DNA from 2 places in the Amycolatopsis sp. NPDC049159 genome. Region 1 is predicted to be linked to the other one. Evidence: riboswitches for the same ligand, from Rfam matches in the RefSeq annotation. Region 1 holds a riboswitch; the other holds the start of a gene.
What was found. Region 1 has a riboswitch for S-adenosylhomocysteine ahead of ahcY (adenosylhomocysteinase). Riboswitches for the same ligand answer to the same signal wherever they lie in the genome.
Positions count from the first base shown of each region.

Region 2: it holds a riboswitch for S-adenosylhomocysteine, as region 1 does, so the genes downstream of both, metH (methionine synthase) here and ahcY (adenosylhomocysteinase) in region 1, are expected to answer to the same signal.

Region 1 is NZ_JBEZDL010000023.1:22,670-37,682, forward strand. Features, by position in the region: gene AB0B33_RS36085 (ABC transporter ATP-binding protein) at 1-1,623, opposite strand, end outside; gene AB0B33_RS36090 (ABC transporter ATP-binding protein) at 1,620-3,353, opposite strand; gene AB0B33_RS36095 (TetR/AcrR family transcriptional regulator) at 3,347-4,012, opposite strand; gene AB0B33_RS36100 (ATP-binding protein) at 4,362-5,597, shown strand; gene AB0B33_RS36105 (roadblock/LC7 domain-containing protein) at 5,594-6,031, shown strand; gene AB0B33_RS36110 (DUF742 domain-containing protein) at 6,031-6,426, shown strand; gene AB0B33_RS36115 (ATP/GTP-binding protein) at 6,401-7,021, shown strand; gene AB0B33_RS36120 (styrene monooxygenase/indole monooxygenase family protein) at 7,041-8,267, shown strand; gene AB0B33_RS36125 (Ku protein) at 8,342-9,241, shown strand; gene AB0B33_RS36130 (hypothetical protein) at 9,317-9,523, shown strand; partial or broken gene AB0B33_RS36135 (winged helix-turn-helix domain-containing protein) at 9,748-9,864, shown strand; partial or broken gene AB0B33_RS36140 (cation transporter) at 9,886-10,480, shown strand; gene AB0B33_RS36145 (hypothetical protein) at 10,547-10,702, opposite strand; gene ahcY (adenosylhomocysteinase) at 10,823-12,283, opposite strand; S-adenosyl-L-homocysteine riboswitch at 12,378-12,454, opposite strand; gene AB0B33_RS36155 (GNAT family N-acetyltransferase) at 12,487-12,972, opposite strand; gene AB0B33_RS36160 (hypothetical protein) at 12,969-13,622, opposite strand; gene AB0B33_RS36165 (diiron oxygenase) at 13,680-14,570, opposite strand; gene AB0B33_RS36170 (TetR/AcrR family transcriptional regulator) at 14,659-15,013, shown strand, end outside.
Region 2 is NZ_JBEZDL010000006.1:91,488-106,500, forward strand. Features, by position in the region: gene AB0B33_RS13390 (hypothetical protein) at 593-2,041, shown strand; gene AB0B33_RS13395 (AfsA-related hotdog domain-containing protein) at 2,038-2,874, shown strand; gene AB0B33_RS13400 (carboxymuconolactone decarboxylase family protein) at 2,910-3,713, shown strand; gene AB0B33_RS13405 (HAD family hydrolase) at 3,710-4,411, shown strand; gene AB0B33_RS13410 (NAD(P)-dependent alcohol dehydrogenase) at 4,438-5,439, shown strand; gene AB0B33_RS13415 (cellulose binding domain-containing protein) at 5,723-8,449, opposite strand; gene AB0B33_RS13420 (sugar porter family MFS transporter) at 8,702-10,087, shown strand; gene AB0B33_RS13425 (TIGR03619 family F420-dependent LLM class oxidoreductase) at 10,169-11,026, opposite strand; S-adenosyl-L-homocysteine riboswitch at 11,322-11,400, shown strand; gene metH (methionine synthase) at 11,415-15,013, shown strand, end outside.

The DNA of each region.
Region 1 (15,013 bases):
GTCCACGTGCGTCGCCTTCGCGGCTTCGACGATCTCCTCGTGGCTCGGGTCGTCCGCGCCGTAGGCGATGTTCTCCGCGATCGTGCCGCCGAACAGCCACGCGTCCTGCAGCACCATGCCGGTCTGGTCGCGCAGTTCCTCGCGGTTCATCTTCGCGATGTCGACGCCGTCGAGCGTGATCCGCCCGCCGTCCAGCTCGTAGAAGCGCATGAGCAGGTTGACCAGCGTCGTCTTGCCCGCGCCGGTCGGGCCGACGATCGCGACCGTCTGGCCGGGTTCGACCGTCAGCGACAGGTCGTCGATCAGCGGCTTCTCCGGCAGGTAGCGGAACGAGACGTCCTGGAACTCGACGCGCCCGCGGATCTCGGCGGGCCGCTCCGGCGAAGCGGGCTCCGGGGCCTGCTCCTCGGCGTCGAGCAGCGCGAACACCCGCTCGGCCGAGGCGACGCCGGACTGCAGCAGGTTCGCCATGCTCGCGATCTGCGTCACCGGCTGGCTGAACTGGCGCGAGTACTGGATGAACGCCTGCACCTCGCCGAGCGTCAGGCTGCCCGACGCGACGCGCAGCGCGCCGATCACCGCCACCAGCACGTAGCTCAGGTTGCCGATGAACATCATCGCCGGCTGGATCATGCCGGAGATGAACTGCGCCCGGAAGCTCGCCTCGTACAGCGTTTCGTTCTGCTTGTCGAAGACCGCGGCAGCCTCGTCGCGGCGGCCGAACACCTTGACCAGCGAGTGCCCGGTGTACATCTCCTCGACGTGCGCGTTGAGCTTCCCGGTCGTCGACCACTGCTTGATGAAGTTCGGCTGCGCCCGCTTCCCGATCTTCGCCGCCACGACCGCCGACAGCGGCACGGTGAGCAGCGCGATCAGCGCCAGCAGCGGCGAGATCAGGAACATCATGATCAGCACGCCGACCACCGTCAGCAGCGACGAGACGATCTGCGACAGCGTCTGCTGCAGCGACATCGCCAGGTTGTCGATGTCGTTGGTGACGCGGGAAAGCACCTCGCCGCGCGGCTGGCGGTCGAAGTACTTCAGCGGCAGCCGCGAGAACTTGGCCTCGACCTCTTCGCGCAGCCGGTACACCGCCTGCTGCACCAGCGTCGTGGTCAGCCGGGCCTGGATCAGCCCGAAGAACGACGAGATCACGAACAGCGCCAGCACGGTGAGCAGGATCTGCCCGACCTTGTCGAAGTCGATGCCGACGCCGGGCACCAGGTCGACGCGGCTGTAGATGTCGGCGAGCGTGCCGTCGCCGCGGGCGCGCAGCCCGGCGACGACCTGCTCCTTGGTGACGCCGGGCGGCACCTGCTTGCCGAGCACGCCGGCCAGGATCGCGTCGGTGGCCTGGCCGAGGATCTTCGGCCCGATCACGGTGAGCGTGACGCTGGCCGCGCCGAGCACGAGCACGCCGATGAGCGCGGCCCGCTGCGGGCGCAGCAGCCGCAGCAGCCGCTTCAGCGAACCCTTGAAGTCGAGCGCCTTCTCCGGCGGCGCGCCGCCGGCCATCCAGCGGCCGGGCCCGACCGTCGCGGCACCGGTGTTCTTGTGCCGCTCGGCGGTCGGCCGTTCCCCGGCCTCGGTCACGGCGGCTTTGGGCGATTCCGTGGTGCTCACGCCGCCTCCTGTTCGGTGAGCTGGGACAGCACGATCTCCCGGTAGGTTTCGTTGCCGTCCATGAGTTCGTGGTGGGTGCCGGTGCCGACGACGCGGCCTTCGTCGAGGACGATGATCCGGTCGGCGTTGCGGATCGTGCTGACCCGCTGCGCCACGATGACGACGGTCGCCTCGGCCGTTTCCGACACCAGCGCGCGGCGCAGGGCCGCGTCGGTCGCGTAGTCGAGCGCGGAGAACGAGTCGTCGAACAGGTAGATCTCCGGCTTGTGCACCAGCATCCGCGCGATCGCGAGCCGCTGGCGCTGACCGCCCGAGACGTTCGTGCCGCCCTGGGCGATCGGCGCTTCGAGCCCCTCCTCCATCGCTTCGACGAAGTCCTTGCCCTGCGCCACTTCCAGCGCGTGCCACAGCTCTTCGTCGGTCGCGTCCGGGTTGCCGTAGCGCAGGTTGCTCGCCACCGTGCCGGCGAACAGGTACGGCTTCTGCGGCACCAGCCCGACCGCGCGGGCGAGCACCGCCGGGTCGAGGTCGCGGACGTCGACGCCGTCCACCTTCACCGTGCCGCGGGTGGCGTCCATCAGGCGCGGGATCAGGTTGAGCAGCGTGGTCTTGCCGGTCCCCGTCGAGCCGATCACCGCGGTGGTCTCACCCGGCCGCCCGATCAGCGAGATGTCGCACAGCACCGGCTTTTCCGCGCCGGGGTAGCGGAATTCGACGTTCGCGAGCTCGAGGTGCCCGTGCACCGCGCCGGGCCGGATCGGCGACACCGGCGGGCGGACGCTCGACTCGGTGTCGAGCACCTCGCTGATCCGCTCGGCGCTGACCTCGGCGCGCGGCACCATCATGAACATGAACGTGGCCATCATGACGGCCATCAGGATCTGCAGCAGGTAGGACAGGAACGCGGTCATCGCGCCGATCTGCATGCTGCCGGAGTCGATCCGCTGCCCGCCGAACCACAGCACGGCGACGCTGGAGGCGTTCATCACCAGCATGACGATCGGGAACATCAGCGCCATCAGCTTGCCGACCCGCAGCGACACGGTGAGCAGCTGGTCGTTGGCGACGTCGAAGCGCTCCCGCTCGTGGGAGTCCCGGACGAACGCGCGGATCACGCGGATGCCCATGATCTGCTCGCGCAGGATCTGGTTGATCCGGTCGATGCGCTCCTGCATCAGCCGGAACGCCGGGCGCATCTTGGCGATGATCGTGCCGACCGCGACGGCCAGCACCGGCACGATGACCAGCAGCAGCGACGAGAGCGGGACGTCGAGGTTCAGCGCGAGGATGATCCCGCCGACGCACATGATCGGCGCCGACACCATGAGGGTGAGCGTCATCAGCACCAGCATCTGGATCTGCTGGACGTCGTTGGTGGTGCGGGTGATCAGCGACGGCGTGCCGAACTGGCCGACTTCGCGGGCCGAGAAGTCCTGCACCCGGTGGAAGACGCCGGAGCGGATGTCGCGGCCGACCGCCATCGCGGTGCGGGCGCCGAAGTACACCGCCCCGATCGAGCCGGCGATCTGCGCGAGCGTGATGACGAGCATCATCGCGCCGACGCGCAGGATGTAGTCCATGTCGCCCTTGATGAGGCCGTTGTCGACGATGTCGGCGTTCAGCGTCGGCAGGTAGAGCATGGCGATCGTCTGCACGAGCTGCAGCAGCACGATCACCCACAAGGTGCTCCGGTACGGGCGCAGGTGACTGCGCAGGAGCTTGACTAGCACAACGATTCCCCCAGTGCGGTGGTGGTCGGTTCGGGTTGCGGAGCAGCGGTGCCGGCGGTCAGGGTGGGCATCCCCGCGGAAAGCTCGTCGAGCAGCCGTTCCAGGATCGGCAGGAACGGTTCGCCTTCGGTGGTGAACCAGTTGGTGAAGGCGACGCGGACAGCGCTTTCCACCGAGGCCGCCATCAGCCGGCACAACAGGTGGTCCACACCGCCCACCCGTTTCGCGATCGTTTCGGCCAGGACGCGCTCGACGGCCGCGTGGGCGTTGAGGAACTCGCCACGCAGCATGAGCCGTCCCATCAGCTCACGGATACGCGCAACATACGCGCGATCGGGCTCGCCCTCACGCGAATATTGCTCGAGCACCGCGTACTTGACCGAATCCCAGAGCGGCTCGCCGTCCGGCCGCGCGAGCAGGGCCTCGCGCATCCCCTCGTGCCGGTCGACGACGACCGAGCAGACCGCCTGCTCCTTGCTGGAGAAGTAGTTGTTGAATGTGCGGGGTGACACGCCGACCTCGGTGGCGATGTCCTCTACCTTCACGTTCTCCAAGCCGCGGTCCAGCGTCAGCCGCAGCGCGGCTTGGGCGAGTGCCTTGCGTGCTTCGCGCTTCTTGCGCTCGCGCAGGGTCAGCTGGGGTGGTGGGTCCGACGGCATGAACGGAGTGTAGCGAAAAACTTGCGTGCCCCGCAAAAAAGTGCGTGGCCCGCAATTTTCGGACTAATCGGGCGCGACCTGGGATTTCGCGGTAGGAGCCCCGGTGCCTGCGGTATCGGGCGTCGTGTGCGCTCTGTTGCCAGGTGCAAGATGCAAAAATGAACCGAATGGCCTAGTCCGCTGCGCTCACCAGCAGCGACGGCGCCGAAAACCGATCACCCCCCGCGATCGGACGGGGACCCGCTGTGGACATCCGACGAACCTTTCTGCTTGCATGTCCGGCATCGCCGCCCGGGGGTCGGCGCGATGCTGTCGTTGCCGAACCTGAGCAAGGAAGAAGTGGGACCACATGGCGAGCCGGGCCCGGGAACTCCTGGATCGATCACGCGTCCTGCTGGACCGTTCGCGGGTCGCTGCCGCGCAGTACCTCACCGCACCGCCGAAGCACCCCGGGTACGAGCCCGCGGCCGGGCCGGCCATCGCGGAGCTGTCGCGGCCCGAGGTGATCACCCCCGAGGACACGCGGAACGAGGGCGTGCTGGCCGAGATCTGCGCCAGTGTCGCGCTGCGTGACCTCAACCTGCTCGACCAGCTCCTCGCGCGGCTCGAAGAACTCGAAGCGGGGGAGGAGGACCACCACCGCCTCGCCGAGCTCTACCAGCTCGACCACCTCGCCACGCGGTTGCGGCGCAACGCCGAGAACCTGCGCGTGCTGGCCGGGCAGGACACCGCCGACGACGCCGCCCGCGCGACCTCGGTGCTCGACCTCGTGCGCGCCGCGATGTCCTCGATCGACCACTACGCCCGGATCACCATCGGCCGCGTGGTGAACCTCGGGGTCGTCGGCTTCGCCGCCGAAGACCTGGGCCGGGTGCTCGCCGAGCTGCTCGACAACGCCGCCAACCAGTCTTCGCCCAGCTCGCCGGTGCACGTCAGCGCGCACCTGACCGAGCAGGGCAGCGTGCTCGTCCGGATCGAGGACGAGGGCATCGGCATCCCCGCCGACCGCGTCGACGGCCTCAACCGGCGGCTGGCCGCGGGCGGCGACCTCGACGACGCCTCGGCGCGGCACATGGGCCTCGCCGTCGTCGCCCGCCTCGCCGCGCGGCACGACGTCAGCGTCCGCCTGGACCGGCGCAGCCCGCACGGCACGGTCGCGACCGTGCTGCTGCCCACCGGCGTGGTCACCGAACTCGCCGACAACGCCTGGTCGGGCGCCCGGACCGTCACGATCGAACCGGCGAAGACCGGCGGCGAGCCGGTCGCGGCCGGCGGGCTGCCGCGCCGCCGCCCGGGTGCCTTCCCGGGGGAGGAGCCCGCGCCGGTGCCGCGCAAGCTCACGCCCCGGCCGCGGCCGGTCGAGCGGGCCACCGGCGGCACGACCGCCAACGGCCTGCCGCGGCGCGTGCCCGGCAGCATCCGCGGTGCCGCGCCCGAACCGCCACCGCCGCCCCCGGCCGCGGAACCGGCGGCGAACGGGCACGAGCAGCTGCTCGCCGACCTCGGCGCCTTCGCCGACGGCGAGCGGGCCGCGCGCGCCGAAAACCACCAGCAGGACGAAACGCCCGGAGGAACCGCCTCGTGAGCGCCCCCCACCCGGCACCGGCGAACTTCGCCTGGCTGCTCGACGACTTCGTCCGCAAGGTGCACGGCGTCAGCCACGCGCTGATCATGAGCGTCGACGGCTTCCCGCTCACCGCGTCGGACTCGGTCGGCGAAGCCGAGGCCGAGCAGCTGGCCGCGATCGCCAGCGGCCTGCTCTCGCTGGCCGGCAACAGCGCCGCGCTGTTCGGGAAGGGCGCCTGCGAGCAGATCATCATCCGGCTCACCCACGGCTACTTCCTCTTCATGGGCATCGGCTCCGGTGCCGGGCTCGCGGTGCTGACCACGGGCGACGCGGACATGAAGGTGGTCGCCTACGAGATGACCCAGTTCATCACCAACGCCGGCCACGCGCTCACCCCCGAGGTGCGCGCCGAACTGCGCCAGGTGCTCACCGCGCGCCGGCCGCGGGTGTGATGGGCGTGCCCGAGGATGTGATCCCCGTGTCCGAGAAGGACACCGCCTTGCCGCGGCGCAGCCGCCGGATCCGGGCGTACGCGCTCACCGGCGGCCGCACCAGCACCCGCCACCAATTGCTGGTGGAGACGCTGGTTTCGGTCCCGCAGTACGACCCGGCGCTGAGCGACACGCTGATGCCCGAGTCGCGCTCGCTCTACGAACGCGCCCGCGTGCGGTCCTCGATCGCCGAGCTGTCGGTCGGGCTGGACCTGCCGCTGGGCGTGGTGCGGGTGCTGATCGGCGACCTCGCCTCCCAGGGCGCGGTGTTCGTCCACCCCACCGCGCACGCCTACCACCACGACACCAACGTGCTCGAGAGGATCCTTGATGGGCTCAAGCGGCTCCCCGCCTGAGGGCGATCTGCTGACGATCTCCGCGAAGATCGTCGTCGCCGGGGGCTTCGGTGTCGGCAAGACCACGTTCGTCGGCGCGGTGTCGGAAGTGCCGCCGATGAGCAACGAGGCGTGGATGACCGAGGCCGGCGAAGGCGTCGACGACATCCCGCCCGGCGGCAAGTCGACGACGACCGTCGCGATGGACTTCGGGCGGATCACGCTGCGCCCGGACCTGCTGCTGTACCTGTTCGGCACCCCGGGGCAGGCGCGGTTCTGGTTCCTCTGGGACGACCTGAGCCGCGGCGCGCTCGGCGCGGTCGTGCTCGTCGACACCAGCCGGATCGACGAGTCGTTCGCGGCGATCAACTACTTCGAGAACGACTCGGAGCTGCCGTTCGTGGTCGCGGTCAACCAGTTCGAGGGCATGCCGGTGCACGACCTCGACGAGGTGCGGGACGCGCTCGCCCTCGACCCGAGCGTCCCGCTGGTCACCTGCGACGCCCGCGACCGGGCTTCGACCATCGCCACCCTGACCGAGCTGGTCGGCCACACGCTGTCCCTCGCCGTGCTGTCCGGCCCGCGCGAGCTGGCCGGCAGCGTCCCGCAGGCCTGAACGAGGAGAGAAGAGCTTCATGCGCAGAGTCCTGATCGTGGGCGCCGGCCAGTCCGGGCTGCAGCTGGCCCTCGGGCTGCTGGCGAAGGACTACGACGTCACGGTGATGTCCGCGCGGACGCCGGAGGAGATCCGGGCCGGGCGGGTGATGTCGACGCAGTGCATGTTCAACGACGCGCTGCAGCACGAGCGGGACCTCGGGCTGAACCAGTGGGAGGACGAGACCGTCCGCGTCGAGGGTCTCGGCGTGTCGGTGGCGGCGCCGGACGGCGGCCGCGCGCTCGACTGGTTCGCCGAGCTCGACCACTACGCGCAGTCGGTCGACCAGCGCGTGAAGATGGCGGGCTGGCTGGAGCTGTTCGAGGACCGCGGCGGCAAGCTCGTCATCCACGGCGTGATGACGTCCGAACTGGACGCGCTGTCCCGGCTCTACGACCTGGTGATCGTCTCGGCCGGCAAGGGCGAGCTGGTCCAGCTGTTCGACCGCGTGCCCGAGCGGTCGCCGTACACGAAGCCGATGCGCGCGCTCTCGCTGGTCTACGCCCACGGCGTGCGGCCGCGGCCGGAGCACCCGGACAAGCAGGCCGTGCGGTTCAACATCGTGCCCGGCGTCGGCGAGCTGTTCATGATCCCGGCGTACACGCTGAGCGGGAACTGCGACATCCTCTTCTTCGAGGGCGTCCCGGGCGGGCCGTTGGACTGCTTCGGCGACCACCCGGCACCGGCCGAGCACTTCACGCGGCTGCTCGACCTGATGCGGCAGTTCGTGCCGTGGGAGTACGAGCGCTGCCGCGACGCCGAACTCACCGACGGCAAGGCGGCGCTGGCCGGCGGGTACACGCCCGTCGTGCGCAACCCGGTCGGCACCCTGCCGGGCGGGGCGCGGGTGCTGGGCATGGCCGACGTCGTCGTGGCGAACGATCCGATCACCGGGCAGGGCTCGAACAACGCGAGCCACTGCGCGGCGACCTACCTGACCGCGATCCTCGAGCACGGCGACCGGCCGTTCGACGCGGAGTGGATGGACGCCACGTTCGAGCGCTACTGGGAGTACGCCCGGCACGTCACCGAATGGACCAACGCGCTGCTGCTTCCGCCGCCCCCGCACGTGCTCCAGATCCTCGGCGTCGCGGGGCAGAATCCGGCCGTGGCCCGCAGGTTCGCCAACGGGTTCACCGATCCCACGGACTTCCAGAACTGGTTCATGGACCCCGCACTCTGGGAGAAGTACCTGGCAGAGGTCTAGGTCGCACTGTCGCCGGGGGACGATTCGGGCTACGGTAACTACCGAGCGTGAAGACGATCTCGGAGGTACGTGGCATGCGGGCGATGTGGAAGGGCTCGGTGTCGTTCGGGCTGGTCAGCATCCCGATCCAGCTGTACGCGGCCACCGAGAACAAGAACGTCTCGCTTCGCCAGGTGCACGAGGCCGACGGCGGCCGCATCCAGTACAAGCGGTTCTGCACGATCGACGGCGCCGAGGTCCCGTACCCGGAGATCGCCAAGGGCTACGAGCTGCCCGACGGCGAGATGGTCGTGATCACCGACGCCGAGATGGCCGAGCTGCCGCTGTCCTCGCAGCGCACGATCGACGTCCTGGAGTTCGTGCCGCTGGAGTCGATCGACCCGATCCAGTACGACCGGACCTACTACCTGGAGCCGCAGAAGAACGCGGTGAAGCCGTACGTCGTGCTGCGGGACGCGCTGCACAAGTCGAGCCAGGTGGCCGTCGCGAAGGTCGCGGTCCGGCAGCGGGAGAGCATGGCGGTGCTGCGGGTGCACGCCGACGTGCTGGTGATGACGACGATGCTGTGGCCGGACGAGGTCCGCGAACCCGACTTCCCGTTCCTGCGCGACGACCCGCCGCAGATCCGCCCGCAGGAGCTGTCCATGGCCGGCTCGCTGATCGACTCGCTGGCCGAGCCGGTGTTCGAGCCGGAGAAGTACCACGACCACTACCGCGAGGCCCTCGAGGAGATGATCGAGGCCAAGGTCGCGGGGGAGGAGACGACCAAGCCCGCCGCGGTCACCGCGAAGGCGGACGTCGTCGACCTGATGGCGGCGCTGCAGGCCAGCGTCGACGCGGCGAAGAAGTCGCGCGAGTCCGCTTCGGACACGTCCACTTCGGAGGCGTCCACTTCGGAGGCGTCCGATGAGGACGCGAAGCCGGCGGCGAAGAAGAAGCCGGCCGCGCGGAAGCGGGCGCCGAAGTCCGCGTGAGCCCCGGACGGGTGGTCGCGCCGACACGCCGTCCCGGTCCCGGGCCCGCCCGCTTCCCGGTGGTACCAAGGACTCATGGAGTGTGCTTCGTGTGAGGCCCGGATCGACCACTGCCACGGCACGCTGGTGGTGCACCCGGAACGCGGGTTCGCCGAGTGCACCGACACCGCGTGCGCGGACCCCGATCGGGTGCGGCACGCGCTGATCGTCGACTGCCCGGCCCCCGGCGGCTGCGCCTGCGCCGCCGCGCCGGAGAAGTCGTTGCTGCGCCGAGCTTCCTGAGCCTCCCGCCAGGATCCGCGAAGGCCTTCCCGCCGGGTGCCACGCACCGGCCGGGGAGGCCTTCGTGGCGTTAGGACAGTGTCAAAGCGGTAACACGATCGTGTATGCAGCTGTGTACACGGGCTTGGCGATGTGCTAACACTAACGGGGTCCTTCGGCTCTCCCTCCCCCTCGGAGCCGGAGGACCCCCTTATTTTGAGACGCGGGAAGCGGCACTCGCCCGGATCGGGCGCGCGCTGTCCGACCCGACCCGCTGCCGGATCCTGGCGGCGCTGCTCGACGGTCCTGCCTACCCGGGCCGGCTGGCGGCCGAACTTGGGCTGAGCCGGTCGAACGTCTCCGCGGGACGAAGGCGAGCCGGCATGACGTGCGCCGGCGGGTGCTGCGCGCCGCTCGCGGTGGCGCCGGACCGCCGGGCGGTGCTGGTGCGCCGGGTCCGGTGGCTCGTGGCGGCGGCCATCACCTACAACATCGTCGAGGCGGTCGTCGCTTCGACCGCCGGGAGCGCGGCTTCCTCGGGCGCTTTGATCGGCTTCGGGCTCGATTCCTTGATCGAAGTCGCCTCCGCGGCCGCGGTCTCCTGGCAGTTTTCCGGTGAGGACCCGGAAAAGCGCGAACGGCAGGCGCTGAAATGATCGCCCGGTCGTTTTTCGCGCCCGCGGGTTACGTCATGGTCGAGGCCGCCGGCACATTCTTCGGCGGTGCCGCCCCGGAAACTCACGCACGGGAATCGTGCTCGCGGCGGTTTCGCTCGCCGCGATGCCCGCCCTGTCCGCAGCGCAGCGCCGGGCCGAGCGGGAGCTGGGGTCGGCCGGCGCGGTCGCGGATTCGCGGCAGACTTTGCTCTGCGCTTACCTTTCCGCGGTGCTGCTGGCGGGGTTGCTGCTCAGCGCCCTGTTCGGCTGGTGGTGGGCCGATCCGGCGGTCGGGCTCGCGATCGCCGTGGTGGCGGTGTGAGAAGGCCGAACGGCCTGGCGCGGTCAGCATTGCTGCTGACGCGCCAGGCCGCGGGCCGTTCATTCATCAGTACCAGTGCGCACGTCCACCGATCCGGCGGCCGGTGCCGCCCAGGATGGCCAGTGCCACGCCGGCCACCGCGAGGATGATGCCGATGGTGTAAAGCACCGGGATACCCACGATGAACCCGATGATCAGGAGAATTACACCGAGAACGATCACTTTGACACACACTCCTTCGCATGGGTTCCGTCCGGCATGCCGGCCGGGCGGATGCGCTGTCACGGGGAGGATGGCCACTTTCGCGCTTCGGCAAACTGCGTCAAACGGAGCAATCTCGGATCAGTACCGGTAGTGATCGAGCTTGTACGGACCTTCGACGTCGACCCCGATGTATTCCGCCTGCTCCTTCGTGAGCTTGGTGAGTTTCACACCGAGTGCGTCGAGGTGCAGGCGGGCCACCTTCTCGTCGAGGTGCTTCGGCAGCCGGTGGACGTCGGTGGTGTACTCGCCGGGCTTGGCGAACAGCTCGATCTGCGCGATCGCCTGGTTGGTGAACGAGTTCGACATCACGAACGACGGGTGGCCGGTCGCGTTGCCGAGGTTCATCAGGCGGCCTTCGGAGAGCACGATGATCGCGTGGCCGTCCGCGAAGGTCCACTCGTGCACCTGTGGCTTGATCTCGTTCTTGACGATGCCCGGCAGCTTCGCCAGCCCGGCCATGTCGATCTCGTTGTCGAAGTGCCCGACGTTGGCGACGATCGCGTTGTGCTTCATCCGGCTCATCTGGTCCGCGGAGATGATGCCGAAGTTGCCGGTGGTGGTGATGAAGATGTCCCCGGTGGCGACCACGTCGTCGAGCTCGACGACGTCGAGCCCGTCCATCGACGCCTGGAGCGCGCAGATCGGGTCGATCTCGGTGACCGAGACCCGGGCGCCCTGGCCGCGCAGCGCCTCGACCGCGCCCTTGCCGACGTCGCCGTAGCCGCAGACGACGACGCGCTTGCCGCCGATCATCACGTCGGTGGCCCGGTTCAGACCGTCCACAAGGGAGTGCCGGATGCCGTACTTGTTGTCGAACTTGGACTTGGTCACGGAGTCGTTGACGTTCATCGCGGGGAAGAGCAGCTCGCCGTCCTTGGCGAGCTTGTAGAGCCGCTTGACGCCGTTGGTCGTCTCCTCGGTGACGCCGCGGATCTCCTTGGCCATCCGGGTGAAGCGGTCGCCGTCGGCGGCCAGGCTCGCGCGGAGGGTTTCCAGGACGATCCGGTACTCCTCCGGGTCCTCTTCGGACGGTTGCGGGACGGCGCCCGCGGCTTCGAACTCGACGCCCTTGTGCACGAGCAGGGTGGCGTCGCCGCCGTCGTCGAGGATCATGTTCGGGGCCTTCCCGCCGGCGAAGGCGAAGAGCTGGTCGGTGCACCACCAGTACTCTTCGAGCGTCTCGCCCTTCCACGCGAACACCGGGGTGCCCGACGGCGCGTCGACCGTGCCCTCGGGGCCGACGACGACGGCCGCGGCGGCCTCGTCCTGGGTGGAGAAGATGTTGCAGGACACCCAGCGCACCTCGGCGCCGAGCGCGACCAGTGTCTCGATCAGCACGGCGGTCTGCACCGTCATGTGCAGCGACCCGGCGACGCGCGCGCCCTTGAGCGGCTGGCTGGCGGCGTACTCGCGGCGGATCGCCATCAAGCCGGGCATCTCGTGCTCGGCCAGGCGCAACTGCGTGCGGCCGGTTTCGGCGAGGGAGAGGTCGGCGACGGCGAAGTCGAGACCGTTGCGGCGTGCGAGTTTGTCACTCATTCCTCGAGCTCTTTCCTGAGGCTGGTTGCGGAGCGCGCGGGAGGACTCACCGGGGTGACGACGGACGGCTGTGACACCAAAAAAGGCACCTCCCTCGCGGGAGGCGCCCTTGGATGCGTGTCGCGGGCCGAGCGTGGCGGAAAGAGTTCCGTCGCAGCGCCTCTCGGCCCGGGACCCAGGATGGCAAAGCCGCCGGGAAGCTGTCAAGCGAGCGAAAGGGCCATGAGAACGTCGTCGACGTCGGTGCCGTCGATGCGGAATTCCCCGCGCAGCACGCCTTCCACGACGAACCCGGACCGCTCGTAGACCCGGCGGGCGGCGGCGTTGTGACCCAGCACGCGCAGCGTCAGCTTGCGGGCCCCGCGCCGGCGCGCCTCCGCCGCGGCCGCGTCCACCAGCCGTCCCGCGATGCCGAGGCCCTGGCGGTCCGGGTCGACGGCGAGCCCGCCGACCACCAGCACGTGCGCGTGGGCCGGGATGCCGAACCCCTCGGCGAGCCGGACGTATCCGGCGACGACGTCGTCGTGCTCGGCGACGAGGAAGTCCTCCGGCCGCGAGCCCTCGTCGAAGAACGGCGTGCCGGGCGGCGGCGGGGGAGCGGGGGACACCGTGGAGTCCCACGTGCGCTCGTCGATCTTGGCGAGCGCGGCTTCGTCGCCGGCGCGGGCCGGCCGGACGGTGGTCGTCACGAAAGTTCCTTCCAGGCTTCTTCGACGATCCCGGCCAGCTCGCGGGGGTCGCGGTTGCCCTCGGCCGAGATGCTGCGCAGCGTGACGGTCAGGTCCGGGCCGCTGCGCTGGCAGTGGGTGACGAACGACCGGTCGGGGTCCGGCGTCGAGCCCGCGGCCGCGGCGTCGTTGTGGACCAGGCACTGCACGGCGCCGACGCGCACCAGTTCGGTGCTCGGGGCGGCCAGGCCGAGTTCCTCGGCGTCCTCGTACGGCGCCACCAGTTCCGGCGACCCCGCGCGCACCGCGATCAGCTGGAAGCTGCGTTCCAGCCGGTCGTCCTGGTACTGCTGCACCACCGCGCCCGCGCCGCCGTAGGCCGCCGACGTCCGGGCGGCCGTTTCCCGGTCGGCTTTGTCGACGCGGGCGACCTGGACCTTGCTCTTCTCCACGTCGAACTTCGCGAGCGTGTCCTGGGTGCGGCCGAGCCCGCCCAGGCTCGAGGGCACGCTCAGCGCGCGCCCGCTCGGCCCGCCGAGCAGGGTCAGCGCCAGCCACGGCACGCCGACCAGCACCGCGCCGACGATGACCCCGATCAGGCCGGCGAACACGGGGTGGGCGAACGGCGAGCGCCGCAGCGGCGCCGGGGCGGCGGGGATCTCAGCGGTCACCCGGGCATCGTGGCGGAACCGGGCAATCGGTGCGAAGGGAATTCCGCTGTCAGTGCCTCAAACGAGATGCGCGCGCCGCCAGATGCCTTCCGACCGGCCGCCGATCAGCCCCGCGTCGCGCAGGAACGGCACGATCTTCTCGGCCATCCAGCGGCGCGTTTCGTGGAAGTGCGGGTTCGCGAGCGCGGCGGCCCGGCCCGCGCGCGGGTCGATCCCGACGCTGCGGTAGATCCGCGGGTCGACCATGCTGTCGATGACGCCGAACGCGACGAGCGCGGTCCGCACCCGGTGCCGCTGCAGGCTCGCCTTCGACAGCTTCGGCGTCTCCCGCAGCACCTCTTCCTTGGCGAAGCGGACGTGCCGCGCCTCCTCGACGACGTGGATGCGGTTGACCGAGCGGATCAGCGGCTGGATGCCGTCGTCGTCCATCATCGAGCGCTGCAGCCGGTCGGTGGTCTCCTCGGCGACGAGCACGCTGGCGAACATCGACGGGCCGGCCGCCGTCGCGCCGAACACCTTGGCCGCGCGGTGCACCACCTTCGGGACGCCGTAGCGCGGGACGCCGAGCCGCTCGGCGGTGCGGGCGAACATCACCGAGTGCCGGGTCTCGTCGCCGATCTCGGTCATCGCGTACTGCGCGTGCTCGCTGCGCGCGTCCAGGTCGAAAACGTACCGGGCGAGCAGCTGCATGAGGACGATTTCGAACCACAGGCCGACGCTCATGATGCTGGCGATCTCGTGCTTGGACAGCTCGATCCGCTGCTCCGGCGTCAGCCTCGCCCACAGCTCGGTGCCGTAGAGGGAGACGCGCTCGAGCGGCATGTAGGCCTTGCCCTCGGCGAGCGGCGCAGCCCAGTCGATGTCGACGTAGGGGTCGTAGGAGTTCTTCGCGGAGCTCTTGAGCAGACGAGCCGCGGTGACGTCCCGGTCCTGGGCCTCGACGCCCATGGCGGCCTCCGGAAAGTAGGGGGTACGCGATGTACTAGTTACTTCGGCGAGCGTACACCGGCGCGCGGGACTTGAGTAGGCTTCCCGGGTGACCAAGGTCGACGGACGGGCGGCGCGCTGGGCGGGCCAGCAGGAACGGCGGCGCGCGGAGTTCGTCGACGCGGCGCTGGCGGCCATCGCCGAGCACGGCCCGGAGGTCTCGACGGAGCAGATCGCCGAGCGCGCCGGCGTGGCCCGCACCCGGCTCTACCGCCACTTCGCCGACGCAGCCGACCTCCAGCGCGCGATCGCCGAGCGTGCAGCCGAGCTGGTGACGGCCGAGCTCGCCCCGCTGTGGCACCCGTCGGGCTCGCCGAACGAGATGATCTCGGCGGTCATCTCGACCCACCTGCGCTGGCTCACCGAACACGTCCACCTGCACCGCTACCTGCTGCGCACCGGCC
Region 2 (15,013 bases), on a different contig from region 1:
TGGCCGCGTTCTGGCGAGGCGACCTGGCATGGGAGCGCTTCCAGCCGCCGAAAAAGTAACCCCCGGATGTCGCTCTTGTAAAGCGGGACCCGGACGCGCCGCGATCCGGTGGTCGGTTTTCCGGCGCCGCCGGGCCCGTGCTCGGCCACTGAACGGTACTGAACGGCCGAACCCGTTGGCGGGCAACGAGTACGGTGCTCGCGCTGCGCTACCGCCCCGCACCCCGGGATGCCGCCGTTGGGGTGGAATCCGGCAATCCGGTTCAAGATCACGACGGGTCCTCGCCGGAGCAGGAACGGACTCGGTGTCCCGCTTGAGTGGGAGCGCTCTCATTTCCTCCGGGGTGGACGGTCGAGTCCTCTGTGGAACGGATCGGCCCGCGGGGACGTCGAAGCGCCGTGCCCGAAACCGCAGACCGACGTCCGGCCGCACCTCCTCCCCGCCGGGCCCGCCCGGCGCGGAAACCCTTGTTGCGGGCTCAACATCTCGAAAATCACACGGTCCCGGCAGCGGTGACGCCCTGGGCCCCCGCTGTCACGCTGGGGTACTGTCATCCGTGTGCACCAGTACTCCGAACCGCACTGGGTGAACGATGAGCCGACAGGTCAAGCCAGGGAGTAAGCCGTACCGTGCACAACTGCGCGACCGGCTGGCCGCTCTGGGCTTCCCCGAAACGGCGATCCCGGCCCGGGTGGCGGAGAACCTGGTGGTGGAATGCGGGATCCCGCCGCGCACCGCGTGGCGGCTGGCGTCCGAGCTTTCGCTCGACGTGGCGGCGCACCGCTACAACGCCGCGACCGGCGATCCCCGCGCGGGGATGCGCGGGACGCGGATCTGGGAGTACGAGCAGTGGCCCGAACGCGGTGTCCGGCCGACGATCGCGGCACTGCGGGTGCTGGCCGGCGTCTACGGCACCAGCTGGAGATCCCTGCTGGGCCTGCGTGATCTCGAGCAGCTGCCGGCCAAGGACCTCGCCGAGTACCACGCGGAAGAAGAACCGGTGGCGGTCGTGCCCGTCTCCGCGCCGCCCGCTCGCGCGGAGGTGCGCGGCGAAGCCCGGCCGGACGAGGAAATCGGGGCAAGTGCACTCGATGACGCGATTCTGCTGACCCAGACCAACGTCGACGACGTCCAGCTCGACGACCTGTGGTCCGACCTGGACTTCCTGGGCGGCGCCTACACCCGCACCGCGCCCGACGCGGTCCTCGGCCAGCTCGCCGTCATCGACGAACGGACGTCGGCGCTGCTGAAGGGCAGGCAGCGGCCGAAGCAGACGCAGGACCTGTTGCTCGTCGGGGCGAAGTGCTCGGCGATGATGGCGTGGATCGCGGGCGACCTCGGCCGGTACCGGCTTTCGCGCCAGCTGAACTCCGCCGCTTGGCTCTACACGCAGTACGCCGACGACTTCCTGGCCCGCCGCTGGGTGCGCACTTCGCAGGCGCGGGTGGCGTTCTGGTCGGGCAACGGCATCGAGTCCGCGCGGCTGGCCGCCGACGGGCTCAGCTACCACGTCGGCCCGCGCCTCACGGACGCGCCGCTGATCCTCGCCGAGGCGCGCGGCTGGTCGTCGGTGCAGGCCGAGCCACAGGTGCTGGACGCGATCGCGCGCTGGACCAGCATCGAAGACCCGGACCTCGGTGCCGGTGGCGAAGACCGGTTCTTCAACATCACCAAGGACCGGCGCCACTACATGGCCGGGACCTCGCTGCTTTCGGTCGGCCAGGCGTCGGCCGCGCTGCGCGAGTTCACGACCGCCCGCGAGGCCTACGAGAAACTGTCCTTGGAACACCGCTGGGAGGCCATGGACCCGATGATCCGGATCGACACGGGCCGCGCGCACCTGAGGCTCGGCGACCTCGACGGCGCCGCCGCGCAGGTGGAGCAGGTGCTGGCCGCGGACGTCGGCAGCCAGCCGGACATGGTGCACTCGATGCTGAAGGTGCTCGCCACCGAGCTGACCGAGCCGCGCTGGCGCGCGGCGGTGACGGCGCGGAACCTGGCCGAGGCGGTCCTGGACGCCCACGCTTCGGCGCGGCCGTGACCGGCGACCCCACCCGGGCGGAGGTGGCGCCGGACGCTCCCGCGCGCCCTGGGACCGGGCACGAGGACGACTGGGCGCTCGAAGGCCGCACCCGCCGGGACGTGGTCGTCGTCGCCGATCGCTTCGCGCGGTTCGCCCGCGGGGAGCGGGTCCTCACCGTGTCCGGCCTGCTGGCCCTGCTCGCCGCCGACGACACCGACCCCGAACCTGCCTCCTGCCACTGGGTCGTCCACCTCGGCCAGGGCATCGACGCCACCGACCACGACCTGCTCGAAGCGGCCCGCGAGAAGAGCGGGGTCACCGTGACCTTCGCGGACCCGCCGGCCTTCCGGCGCGTCCCGGAACGCTCGGTCCTCGTGCACAAGGACCGCTCCGAGAACGTCCTGCTGGCGGGCGTGCACAGCCCGTCGGCCGGGCACTGCCAGGCCGAGCTGCGGATCCACCGGGACAACGAGCTGATCCTCGACCACCACACCGGCGAGCACGTGCAGGGCATCGTGATCGTCGAGGCGATGCGGCAGATCTGCATCGCCCAGTTCGAGACCGCGATCCGGCCCGGCCTGGCCACGCCCGCGTACGCGGGGGTCTGGAAGCGGATCGACCTGTCGTTCCAGGACTTCCTGTTCCCGCTGCCGGCCACGGTCGAGTCGCTCATCGAGGAGTCCGACCTCGGCCGGGAGAGCAACCTGAAGTTCCGCGCCACCACGGCGGTGCGCCAGCAGGGGCGCACGGTGGCCACCGCGAACATCGAGTACTCGATGATCGCGCAGGGGCGCATCGACGCACTGGAACGCCGCAAGGCCGACCAGGCGACCCACGCCTACCTCGGCTGAGCCGAAACCCACTCCGGAAGGGAAACCACACCACGATGTCCGAAGAGCCGGACCGTTCGGCGTCCTTCGCGCAGGGACTCAAACTCATCCAGCAGCTCGGCGGGGTCGACCGCCCGGCCGTGCTGGACCTGTTCGAGAGCATCGGCGAGGCCGAGTTCGGCGAGCAGTGCGTCGGGTTCATCTACGGCGACGTCTACCACCGGCCCGGGCTCGAGCTCCCGGAGCGGCAGCTGACGACCGTCGCCGCGCTCACCGCGCTCGGCTACGCGGGCTCGCAGCTGCAGTTCCACGCCAAGGCCGCGCTCAACGTCGGCTGCACCCGCCGCCAGCTGGTCGAGGCGGTCATCCACGTCAGCTCGTTCGCCGGGTTCCCCGCCACGCTCAACGCGCTCACGGCGCTCAAGGCGGCGTTCGAGGGCCTGCCCGAGGACGAGCCGGCGGCCGAGCCCGCCGAAGTGCCGTGGGCGGGCATCGAAGACCGCTACGAGCGCGGGCTGGCCGCGATGAAGGCGGTCGACGGCGAGGCGGGGGAGAAGGTCGCCGTCGCACTGGCCGACATCGCGCCCGACCTGGCCGGCTACATCATCGAGTTCACCTTCGGCGAGCTCTACACCCGGCCGGGGCTGAGCCTGCGCCACCGCGAGATCGTCACGATCGCCGCGTGCGTCGCGCTCGGCACGGCGCTGCCGCAGCTGAAGGTGCACATCCACGGGCTGCTCAACGTCGGCGGCACCGAGAAGGAGGTCGTCGAGACCGTCCTGCACCTGGCGTTCTACTGCGGGTTCCCGGCCGCGCTCAACGCGATCGGCGCGGTGCGGGAAGTGTTCGCGCAGCGATGAGCGGGTTCGGGAAGCTGCGCGCCGTCGCGCTCGACTGCGACGGCGTGCTCATCGACGACACCTACCTGGCCATGATCGCCCGGTTCGTCACCGCGCACGGCGGGGTCTACGACGCCGCGGCCGAGCGGGACGTGATCGGGCTGCGCGACATCGTCGTCGCCGAGAAGATCACCGCGCTCTGCGGCCTCGACCAGCCGGCCGAAGAGACGCTCAAGCAGCTGTGGGCCGCGCGGCAGGAGTACCTCGCCGAGCACCCGATCCGCGTCGCCGAAGGGGCGCGGGACTGCCTGGAAGCGCTCTCGAAACTGCCCGTGCGGCTGGTCTGCTACGGCGGCCGGACCCGCGAGCACACCTTCGACCGGTACCTCGGCGAGTTCGTGGACCTGCTTGACCCGGCGGTGCCGTACGTGAGCATCAACGAGCACCGCCCCGGCGTCGAGCACATCACCCGGACCGTGCTCGGCGCCGGCTTCGACGAGATCGTGTTCGTCGACGACGTCAGCCGGGTGGCCGAGGACGCCCGCGCGCACGGCGCCGGGTTCATCGGGTTCCCGTCGAGCCCCGCCCACGCGCGGCAGCGGGACTTCATGGCCGGCCACGGCGTCCGCCACTTCGCGGCGTCGCTCGCCGAATTGACCCCGGAACTCCTGGAGATCGTCGACGCGGAGCTCGCGACTTCGACACACTGGCTTCGTTGAGGATTCCCCGCACCCTTGGAGCCGCCGTGAAGTACTTTTCGCTGCCCCGTCCCGGCGCCGGGCTCGTCTCGGGCGAGCGCGACGTTCCCGAACCCGGTCCCGGGCAGGTCCTGGTCCGGCTGCGCGGGTGGGCGGTCAACGCCCGCGACCTGATGATCGTCAAGGGTTTCTACCCGAAGCCGGTGAAACCGGACGTCGTGCCGCTGTCCGACGGCGCGGGTGAAGTCGTCGCGGTCGGCGAGGGGGTGCGTGCCTGGGCCACCGGCGACCGGGTGGCCGCGACCTACTTCCCGGACTGGCTGTCCGGGCCCGGCACGCCGGAGAAGACGGCCGACGACCTGGCCGGCACCCTCGACGGCGTCCTCGCCGAGTACGCCGTCTTCGCCGAGGACGCGCTCGTCGGCGTCCCGGCGCACCTCGACTACGCCGAAGCCGCGACGCTGCCCAGCGCGGGCGTCACGGCGTGGCGCGCGGTCGTCGAGGAAGGCGGGCTCGTACCGGGCCAGACCGTGCTCACCCTGGGCAGCGGCGGCCTGTCCACCTTCGCGCTCCAGTTCGCCGCGCTCGGGGGCGCGCACGTCGTGTCGACGTCCGGCTCGGACGAGAAGCTCGAGCGGCTCCGCGAGCTGGGCGCCGCCGAGACGCTCAACCACGCGACGACGCCGGAGTGGGGTGCCGCGGTGGCCGAGCTGACCGGCGGCGGCGTCGACCACGTCGTCGACGTGGGCGGCGGCGGCACGATCGGGCAGTCGATGCTCGCCGCGCGCTACGGCGGGCACGTCAGCGTCGCCGGCGTGCTGACCCACGAAGGCGGCGCCGACCCGATCCTCGTGCTGGTCAAGCAGCTGACCCTGCGCGGTCTGACCAACGCCTCCCGCGAGACGTTCCAGGCGATGAACCGGGCGATCGAGCACACCGGGCTCCGGCCGGTGATCGACCGCCGGTTCGCCTTCGACGAGGTCGAAGAAGCCCTCAAGCACCTCGAGTCCGGCAGCCACGTCGGGAAGGTCGTGCTCGAAAGCGCCTGAGCGGCCGCGGGCCCCGGGTAACTTTTGCCGTCCCGGCTGGGTATTTGTGTACCTCGGATCGTTCTTTTCGCAGGTCAGCGGGGGTGTGCCCGGGCAAAAAAGTCGGGTTTCGGCAGGAATGGCGGCTGTCGGCGGCACCGGGGAGAGTGGTGTTCACCAGGACATCGCCCGAGCAGGCTGCGGCTGCTCAGGCGGAACGTCCGGGACTGGGGGCGCGGGGAGGGGGTTTCAACCGCCTGGGGGTGGGTTGAAACCCCCTTCCCGCCCGTGCCCCCCGGCGGGCTCAGGAAGTGGTGCAGGCCCGGCCGTTGAGCGAGATCGCCGTGGGCCTGGTGTTCGCCGTGCCGGACGTGCCGGTGAACCCGAACTCCGCGCTGCCGCCCGGCGGGATCGTCTTGTTCCAGCCCGCGTCCACCGCCGACACCGCCGTGCCGGTCTGGGTGACCTGCGCGTTCCACGCCTGCGTCACGCGCTGGCCGTCCGCGAACGTCCACGCCACCGTCCAGCCGGCCACCGCGGCCGTGCCGGTGTTGCCCACCTCGACCGAGGCCTGGAACCCGCCCTGCCACTGGTTCGTGACCGTGTAGGCCGCCGTGCACGAACCCGACGGCACCGGGGTGGTCGTCGTCGTGGGCGGTGTGGTCGGCGTCGTAGTGGTGGGCGTGGTGGTGGTCGTCGGCGGTGGCTCGGTGCCCCCGGAGTCGCCCACGATCACGCCGCGCCCGTTCGTGCCGACGTAGACCCGGCCGTACACCCGCGGGTCGCCGCTCAGCGCCGCGCCGATGTTGCCGTACTGGTGCCGGTCGTCGTTGATCCGCGTCCACGAGCCGCCCGCGTCGTCCGACCGGAAGATCCCGCGCACACCCCCGATCTTCGCGATCGTGTATAACGTCGCATACGTCCGGCCGGTGGCGGCCTTGCCGAACCCGATGTTGTCGGCCTCGGTGACCCCGCTCAGCTTCGTGAAGGACGCTCCGGAGTCGGTCGAGTGCCAGAGGCCGTACGCCGTGCCGGAGCCGCCGGCGAGCCAGACGTCGCCGGTCACCCCGGGCATCGCCTTGAAGTGCGCGGAGCCGGTGGGCAGGCCGGTGGCCGCGGTCGCGGTGAAGGTCGCGCCGCCGTCGGTGCTGACGTAGAACTTCCCGGCGGCGAACCCGTAGAACCGCTTCGGGTCGACGCGGTCGGCCTCGACGACCGCGCCGGCCGGGATGCCCGCGGACGCCGTCCACGACGAACCGAAGCCGACCGAGTAGTTCACCGGGGTGCCGTCCGGGCTCCACACGAACCGGCTGCCGTCGGCGGCCGCGGCGACCGTGCCGCCGCTCGCGCCACCGGACGGCTCCGCGCCCTGGAACCAGTTCTTGCCGCCGTCGGTGGAGAAGGCGATCCGGTTGTCGTTCGGCCGCGCGCCGCGGTCGAGCGTGCCGGCGCGGACGATCGTCGCCGGGGTCAGCTCCGCGTAGTCGAGGCTCGTGGTCGTGGTGAAGACCGGCTGGGTGTACATGGTGGCCGGGACGGCGTCGAGGCTGTCGTGCCGGAACCCGCCGATGTCGCCGAGCCCGGAGAGCAGGGGAGCGCCCGACGGTGGGCTGATCAGGTCGAGCACCGCGGTCTCCTCGAGGCCGCCGACGACCGGTTTGAGCGTGAACTTCCCGCCGCTGTCCCACTTCGTGAGGTCGGTCGTCCCGTAGATCGTCGCGCCGGTGCCGTAGAGGAAGTGGTTCGAGTCGAAGGGGTCGATCTCCGCGGATTCGGTCATCCAGCCGAGCTTCGGCGACGGCACCGGGGGAGCGGCCGGGAGGCCGAAGGTCAGCCACGGCACCGAAGAGATGTCCTGGGTGAACCGCTGCGACCGGTCGGGGTAGCTCGTGAAGTCCCAGATCCGCGTCCAGGTGGCGCCGCCGTCGGTGCTGCGGAAGAAGATCACGTCCGGCCACCACGACACCTGCGTGGCAACCATGAGCGTGTTGGGGTGCTGGCGGTCGATCGTCAGTCCGCTGTAGCCGAAGTAGTCGTCGGTGCTGTCGGACGGGATCGGGCTGATCCGCGTCCAGGTGCCGGTCTTCGTGGCGTACTTCCAGACGTCGCCCTTGGCGCCGTCGTAGGGGCCGCCGGTGTCGCTGGTCGTGAGGTAGAGGTAGCCGCCGACCGGGTCGAGGACACCCTTGTGCGCCAAGTACCCGGTGGGCTGGCCGGCCAGCCGCGCCCAGGTCGTGCCGCCGTCGGTGCTGCGGTAGACGGTGTTCTGCTTGTCCGCGACGCCGGCGTAGATGGTCTGCGTGGTGCTGCCGCGGGTGCCGGTCGACGGGTCGAACGTCACCCAGGTGACGCCTTCGTTGTCGCTGGAGTAGCCCGACGGGTCGCTCGGGTCGGGCGCGTAGTTGCCGGGGTTCGGGAAGGCCGTCACCTTCGCCCAGGTGACGCCGGAGTCGGTGCTGCGCCAGAGCCCGTTGCCGCTCGGGGTGCCGAGGTAGAGGACGCTGTCGCGGTTCGGGTCGATCGCGAGGCGCTCGCCCATGCCGCGGCCGGGCATGTTGCCGCCGAGCTTGAAGGGCAGCGCCGCGGCCTGCCAGGTGGCGCCGCGGTCGGCCGACCGGAGGACCGCGCCGGTGTTCGGGTCCCAGCTGTTGGTGTACATCCCGGCCGCGACGTAGACCCGGTCCGGGTCGACGGGGTCGGTGGCGAGGCTGACGACGCCGTTGTGGCCCCAGTCGGTCCAGCCGACGGCGTCCAGCAGCGGGAGCCAGCGCCCGGTCGAGGGGTGCCAGCGGTACGCGCCGCCGATGTCGGTGCGCGCGTAGACCAGTCCGGGTTCGGTCTGGTTGAAGACGATGCCGGGGACGAACCCGCCGCCGCCGATCTCGGCGTTGCGCCACGTGTAGGCGGCCGCGGCGGCGGGGGCTTCCGGCGCGCCGGCGGTGATCGCGACGGCGGCCGGCAGGAGGAGGGCGAGCGCGGCCGCGAGGAGCCGGCGAGCCCTGGGTGCGCTGGGGGAAAGCAGTCGTCTCACGTCGGCCTCCACGGCTCTGGGAGCGCTTCCAGAGGGACGGTAAACCAGCGTTCGGAACGTTGTAAAGCGTTCGACGATTTCGTCGTCCGCCACTGTCCACAGTGGATTCGAAGACGCTTGAGAGCGTGTCACGTATGTGAACGGCGATCAGGTGACTGAATTGTTATCGCGCACGGCCTTGTCGGGCTTTTTCCGGCGTGTGAGTGTGGTGCCCGCTGGCTGGACTGGACCTACGAAAGAGGCGACCCGGCAATGACGCAGACAGCCCCGGCGCGGCACATCAGCCGGACCACTTTGTACTTCTTCGGCGCGCTCGGCGGCATCCTCTTCGGTTACGACCTCGGCGTCATCTCCGGGGTGCTCCCGTTCATCGGGAAACTGTGGGCGCTGACCAGCTGGGACAAGGGCGTGATCACCGCCAGCCTGTCGGTCGGTGCCATCGTCGGTGCGCTGTTCTCCAGCCGCACCAACGAAGCGCTCGGCCGCCGCCGCACGATCATGGTCGCCGCGGCGATCGTCATCGTGGGCACGCTGGCGGCGACGTTCTCGCCCACGTTCACGCTGCTGGTGCTTTCCCGCTTGATCATCGGCCTCGGCATCGGGCTTTCGTCGTCGACGGTCCCGACGTACTTGTCCGAACTGGCGCCGGCGCGGCTGCGCGGCGCGATGGGCGCGCTGAACCAGATCTTCATCGTCACCGGCATCCTGATCGCGTTCCTGGTCAGCTACTGGCTCGGGCCGATTTCGGCGTGGCGCTGGATGTTCGCCGGCGCGATCGTCCCCGCGGCGATCCTGCTCGTCGGGCTGGCGTTCCTGCCCGAGACACCGCGCTGGCTGGTCAAGAACGGCCGTGAGGAGGAGGCCCGGCGCGTGCTGGCCAGCGCCCACGGCAACTCCGTGAACCTCGACGAGGAGATCACGACCATCCGCGACGTCATCCGGATGGACACCGAGGAGAAGCCGCGCTTCCGCGACCTGTTCGCCGGCTGGGTGCGCCCGATGCTGTTCGTCGCGGTGCTGCTCGCGGTCGGCCAGCAGTTCAGCGGCGTCAACGCGATCAACGCCTACTTCCCGACGATGCTCATCGGCCTCGGCTTCGCCACGCAGGCGGCGCTGCTGTCCGGCGTGCTGCTGGGCGTGACGAAGTTCCTGTTCACCGCGTGGGTCGTGTTCGTGGTCGACCGCTGGGGCCGCAAACCGCTGCTGCTCATCGGCAACGTGATCATGGTGCTGACCCTCACCGCGGCGGGCCTGGTCGTGCTCAACGTCCACGACACGTCTCTGCGCGGCATCCTGATGCTGGTGATGATGGTGCTCTACCTGGTCGGCTACGAACTCGGCTGGGGCGCGGTCGTCTGGGTGATGATGTCCGAGGTCTTCCCGCTCAAGGTCCGCGCCGCGGGCATGGGCGTGAGCAGCGTGGTCCTCTGGGCCGCGACGGGCATCGTGAGCGCGGTGTTCCCGATCATCTCCGACCCGAAGTCCCTCGGCATCGGCGGCTCGATGTTCCTGTTCGCGGGCATCAACGTGGTGCTGTTCGGGCTCACGAAGTGGCTGGTCCCGGAGACGAAGGGCCGCTCGCTGGAGCAGATCGAGCTGGACCTGCGGGCGCGGCAAGGGGTGGCGGTCGAGAGCTGACCCGCCCGGCGGTGCCGCGAATGACTCATCCGGGACCTCTGACGTCCCGGATGAGTCATTCGCGACCTCCGCGAACCGGCTTCAGCCCACGGGTGCGGCCAAGCCCAGCTTGCCGGCGAGGCGGCCGACCCACGCTTCCACTTCCTCCGGGGCCCGGTCCGGCAGCCCGAAGATCGTCTCCGTCACCCCGAGCGCGTCCAGGTGCGCCAGCCGCGAAGGGTCCGGGCGCTCGCCCAGCGCGCAGATCCGCGGCGCTCCCGTGCGTCCCTCCGCGGCCCAGATCTCGTTCAGCAGCGCCACGTGCCCGTCCAGATCGGTGTCCGCCGGGGTCGTGATCCAGCCGTCCGCGTGGCGGGCGATCCAGCGGAACGTCTTCTCCGTCGGGCCCGCCCCGAGCAGCACCGGGACGTGCGCCTGGATCGGCTTGGGCCACGCCCAGCTCGGGCCGAACGACACGAACTCCCCGGCGTAGGCGGCTTCCTCCTCCGTCCACAGTGCACGCATCGCCTCGAGGTACTCGCGCAACGCCGTGCGGCGGCGGTTGCCGGGGACGCCGTGGTCGTTCAGCTCGTCGACGTTCCAGCCGAAGCCCGTGCCGAGCGTGACGCGGCCGCCGGACAGGTGGTCGAGGCTCGCGATCGTCTTGGCCAGGGTGATCGGGTCGCTCTCCACCGGCAGGGCGACCGCCGTGGACAGCCTGATCCGCGACGTCACCGCCGCGGCCGTCGCCAGTGCGACCCACGGGTCGAGGGTGCGGCTGTAGCGGTCGTCGGGCAGGGACGCGTCGCCGGTGCGCGGGTGCGGCGACTCCCGCTTGACCGGGATGTGCGTGTGCTCGGGTACGTAGAAGGTGGCGAACCCGGCGGCTTCCGCGACACGCGCGGCGGCCGCCGGGGTGATGCCCCGGTCGCTGGTGAACAGCACGATTCCGTAGTCCACGGAGCGAGCGTATTAGAACGTGTTTCAGTTTTCAAGGTTGCCGCTCGCTCGCGGGGGGTCGCCGGTCGAGTACGGTTGGTGACCGGGTCCACGACCGGTCGAGCGGCTCTGGACGCGCGGCGGGTGCGCAGGCGGGGAGCAGTGCGACGGAGGGCGTCACGGGCACGGTGGGTGGGTCCGCGACCGAACGGGGAGGCGACGTGTCAATCCTTTGTGGACGGAGAGTGTCCCAGTCAGTGGACGCCCGGGCGGGGCGGGATGGCGTGCGCGGCCCGGGATCCGATACCGTGGACCACAGGCCGAGAGGCGCTGCAACGGACCACCGGGTCCGCCACGCTCGGCCGGGATTGACCAACCAAGGGCGCCTCCCGACAAAGGGAGGCTGCCGGTGAGTACCCCGCGAGAGTCCGAGGCGCGCCTGCGCGAGCTGTTCGACCAGCGGGTGGCGGTGCTGGACGGCGCCTGGGGCACCATGTTGCAAGGTGCCGGGCTGACCCCCGCCGACTACCGCGGCGACCGCTTCGGCGAGCACACCCACGACGTCACCGGCGACCCCGACCTCCTCAACCTCACCCGCCCGGACGTCATCCTCGACGTCCACCGCCAGTACCTGGCCGCGGGCGCGGACATCACCACGACGAACACCTTCACCGCCACCAGCATCGGCCAGGCCGACTACGGGCTGCAGGACCACGTCCACGAGATGAACGTCCGCGGCGCGCAGCTGGCCCGCCAGGCCGCCGACGAAGCGGGCGGCAAGTTCGTCGCCGGCTCGATCGGCCCGCTCAACGTCACGCTCAGCCTGTCGCCGAAGGTCGACGACCCGGCGTACCGCGCGGTCACGTTCGAGCAGGTCAAGGCCGCGTACGCGGAGCAGATCGCCGGCCTCGCCGAGGGCGGCGTCGACCTGCTGCTCGTCGAGACGATCTTCGACACCCTGAACTGCAAGGCCGCGATCGCCGCCGCCCGCGAGGTGGCGCCGGACCTGCCGCTGTGGATCTCGGTGACCATCGTCGACCTGAGCGGCCGGACGCTCTCGGGCCAGACCGTCGAGGCGTTCTGGAGCTCGATCGAGCACGCGAAACCGCTGGTCGTGGGCGTGAACTGCTCGCTGGGTGCCGAGGAGATGCGCCCGCACGTCGAGGAGCTCGCCCGGATCGCCGACGCCTACGTCGCCTGCCACCCCAACGCCGGGCTGCCCAACGCCTTCGGCGGGTACGACCAGACGCCCGAGGAGACCGCCGGGCTGATCGGCGGGTTCGCCCGCGACGGCCTGGTCAACCTGGTCGGCGGCTGTTGCGGCACGACGCCGGCGCACATCGAGAAGATCGCGGCGGCCGCGAAGGGGATCGGCCCGCGCGAGGTCCCCGCGCCGCGCACGCACACCCGGTTCAGCGGGCTCGAGCCGTTCGGCATCGGCCCGGACACCGGGTTCGTGATGATCGGCGAGCGCACCAACGTCACCGGCTCCAAGCGGTTCCGCCGGCTCATCGAGTCCGACGACCACCAGGCCGCCGTGGACGTCGCGCTGGAGCAGGTCCGCGGCGGGGCCAACCTGCTCGACGTCAACATGGACGCCGACCTGCTCGACTCCGAGCAGGCGATGACCACGTTCCTCAACCTGATCGCCACCGAGCCCGAGGTGGCCCGGATCCCGGTGATGGTCGACAGCTCCAAGTGGACCGTGCTCGAAGCCGGGCTGCGCTGCCTGCAGGGCAAGGGCGTGGTCAACTCGATCAGCCTCAAGGAGGGCGAGGAGCCCTTCCTGGCCCAGGCCCGCACCATCCGCAATTACGGCGCCGGCGTCGTCGTGATGGCCTTCGACGAGCAGGGCCAGGCCGACACCGCCGACCGCAAGGTCGAGATCTGCGGCCGCGCGTACGACATCCTCACGCAGAAGGCCGGCTTCGCGGGCGAGGACATCATCTTCGACCCGAACGTCCTGGCCGTCGCGACCGGCATCGCCGAGCACAACGGCTACGCGAAGGCGTTCATCGACGCCCTGCCCCGGATCAAGGAACGCTGCCCGGGCGTCCACATCTCCGGCGGCATCTCGAACCTGTCGTTCTCCTTCCGCGGCAACGACGTCGTCCGCGAGGCGATGCACTCGGCGTTCCTGTTCCACGCCGTGCAGGTCGGCCTGGACATGGGCATCGTCAACGCCGGCCAGCTCGCGGTCTACCAGGACATCCCGAAGGACCTCCTCGAACTGGTCGAGGACGTGCTCTTCGACCGCCGCGAAGACGCGACAGACCGGCTGGTGGCCTTCGCCGAGAACGTCAAGGGCAGCGGCACCAAGCGCGTCGTCGACCTCACCTGGCGCGAAGGCACGGTCGGGGAGCGGCTGTCCCACGCACTGGTCCACGGCATCGTCGACTTCATCGAGGACGACACCGAAGAGGCGCGGCAGCAGCTGGCCCGCCCCCTCGACGTCATCGAGGGCCCGCTGATGGACGGCATGAAGATCGTCGGCGACCTGTTCGGCTCCGGGAAGATGTTCCTGCCGCAGGTGGTCAAGAGCGCGCGCGTGATGAAGCGGTCCGTCGCCTACCTCGAGCCGTTCATGGAGGCGGAGAAGGAGAAGGCGCGCCAGGAGGGCCGGCTCGCCTCGACCGGCGGCCAGGGCAAGATCGTGCTCGCCACGGTGAAGGGCGACGTCCACGACATCGGCAAGAACATCGTCGGGGTCGTGCTGGGCTGCAACAACTACGAGGTGATCGACCTCGGCGTGATGGTGCCCGCCGGCAAGATCCTCGACACCGCGGTCACCGAAGGTGCCGACGCCGTCGGGCTGTCCGGCCTGATCACGCCGTCGCTCGACGAGATGGTCGCCGTCGCCACCGAGATGCAGCGGCGCGGGCTGAAGCTGCCGCTGCTGATCGGCGGCGCCACGACGTCGCGCCAGCACACCGCGGTCAAGATCGCCCCGGTCTACGACAACGTGACCGTGCACGTGCTGGACGCCTCCCGCGTGGTCGGCGTGGTGTCGGACCTGCTCGACGCGGACCGGTCCATCGTGCTGGCCGAGAAGAACCGGGCCGACCAGGAAGTGCTGCGCGAGCAGCACGCGAACAAGCAACGCCGCCCGATGCTCACGCTGGAGCAGGCCCGCGCGAACCCGGAGAAGGTGTCGTTCGACGGCCTGCCGACCCCGGCGTTCACCGGGCGCCGCGTCGTCGAGCCGAGCATCGCCGAGCTGCGCGAGATGGTCGACTGGCAGTTCCTGTTCCTCGCCTGGGAGCTCAAGGGCAAGTACCCGGCCATCCTGGAGCAGCCGGTCGCCCGTGAGCTGTTCGACGACGCGAACACGCTGCTCGACGAGATCATCGCGAACGGCAGCTTCCGCGCGAAGGGCGCGTACGCGTTCTGGCCGGCGCACCGCGAAGGCGACGACATCCGGCTCGACGGCGACTACGCGCACGTCGGCTTCCCGATGCTGCGGCAGCAGACGTCGAAGCCGCTGGACCGCGCGAACCGCTGCCTCGCCGACTACATCGCCCCGGCGGGCGACCACCTCGGCGGCTTCGCGGTCACCATCCACGGCGCCGACGAGCTCGCCGCGAAGTACGAAGCCGAGCAGGACGACTACAAGGCGATCATGGTCAAGGCGCTGGCGGACCGGCTCGCCGAGGCCTTCGCCGAGCACATCCACCTGCGGGCGCGCCGCGACTGGTTCGAGCCGGACGCCGAGCCGTTGCTGGCGGACCTGCACGCGGAGCGGTTCCGCGGCATCCGCCCGGCGCTGGGCTACCCGGCCAGCCCCGACCACAGCCAGAAGCGGGAGCTGTTCGAGCTGCTGGAGTCGGACGAGCTGGGCATGGCGCTGACGGAGTCGTTCGCGATGACGCCGGCGGCCAGCGTGTCCGGGCTGATCTTCGCGCACCCGGACTCGAAGTACTTCACCGTCGGGCGGCTCGGCCGCGACCAGATCGAGGACTACGCGCGCCGCAAGGGTGTCGAGGTCGCCGAGGTCGAGCAGTGGCTGCG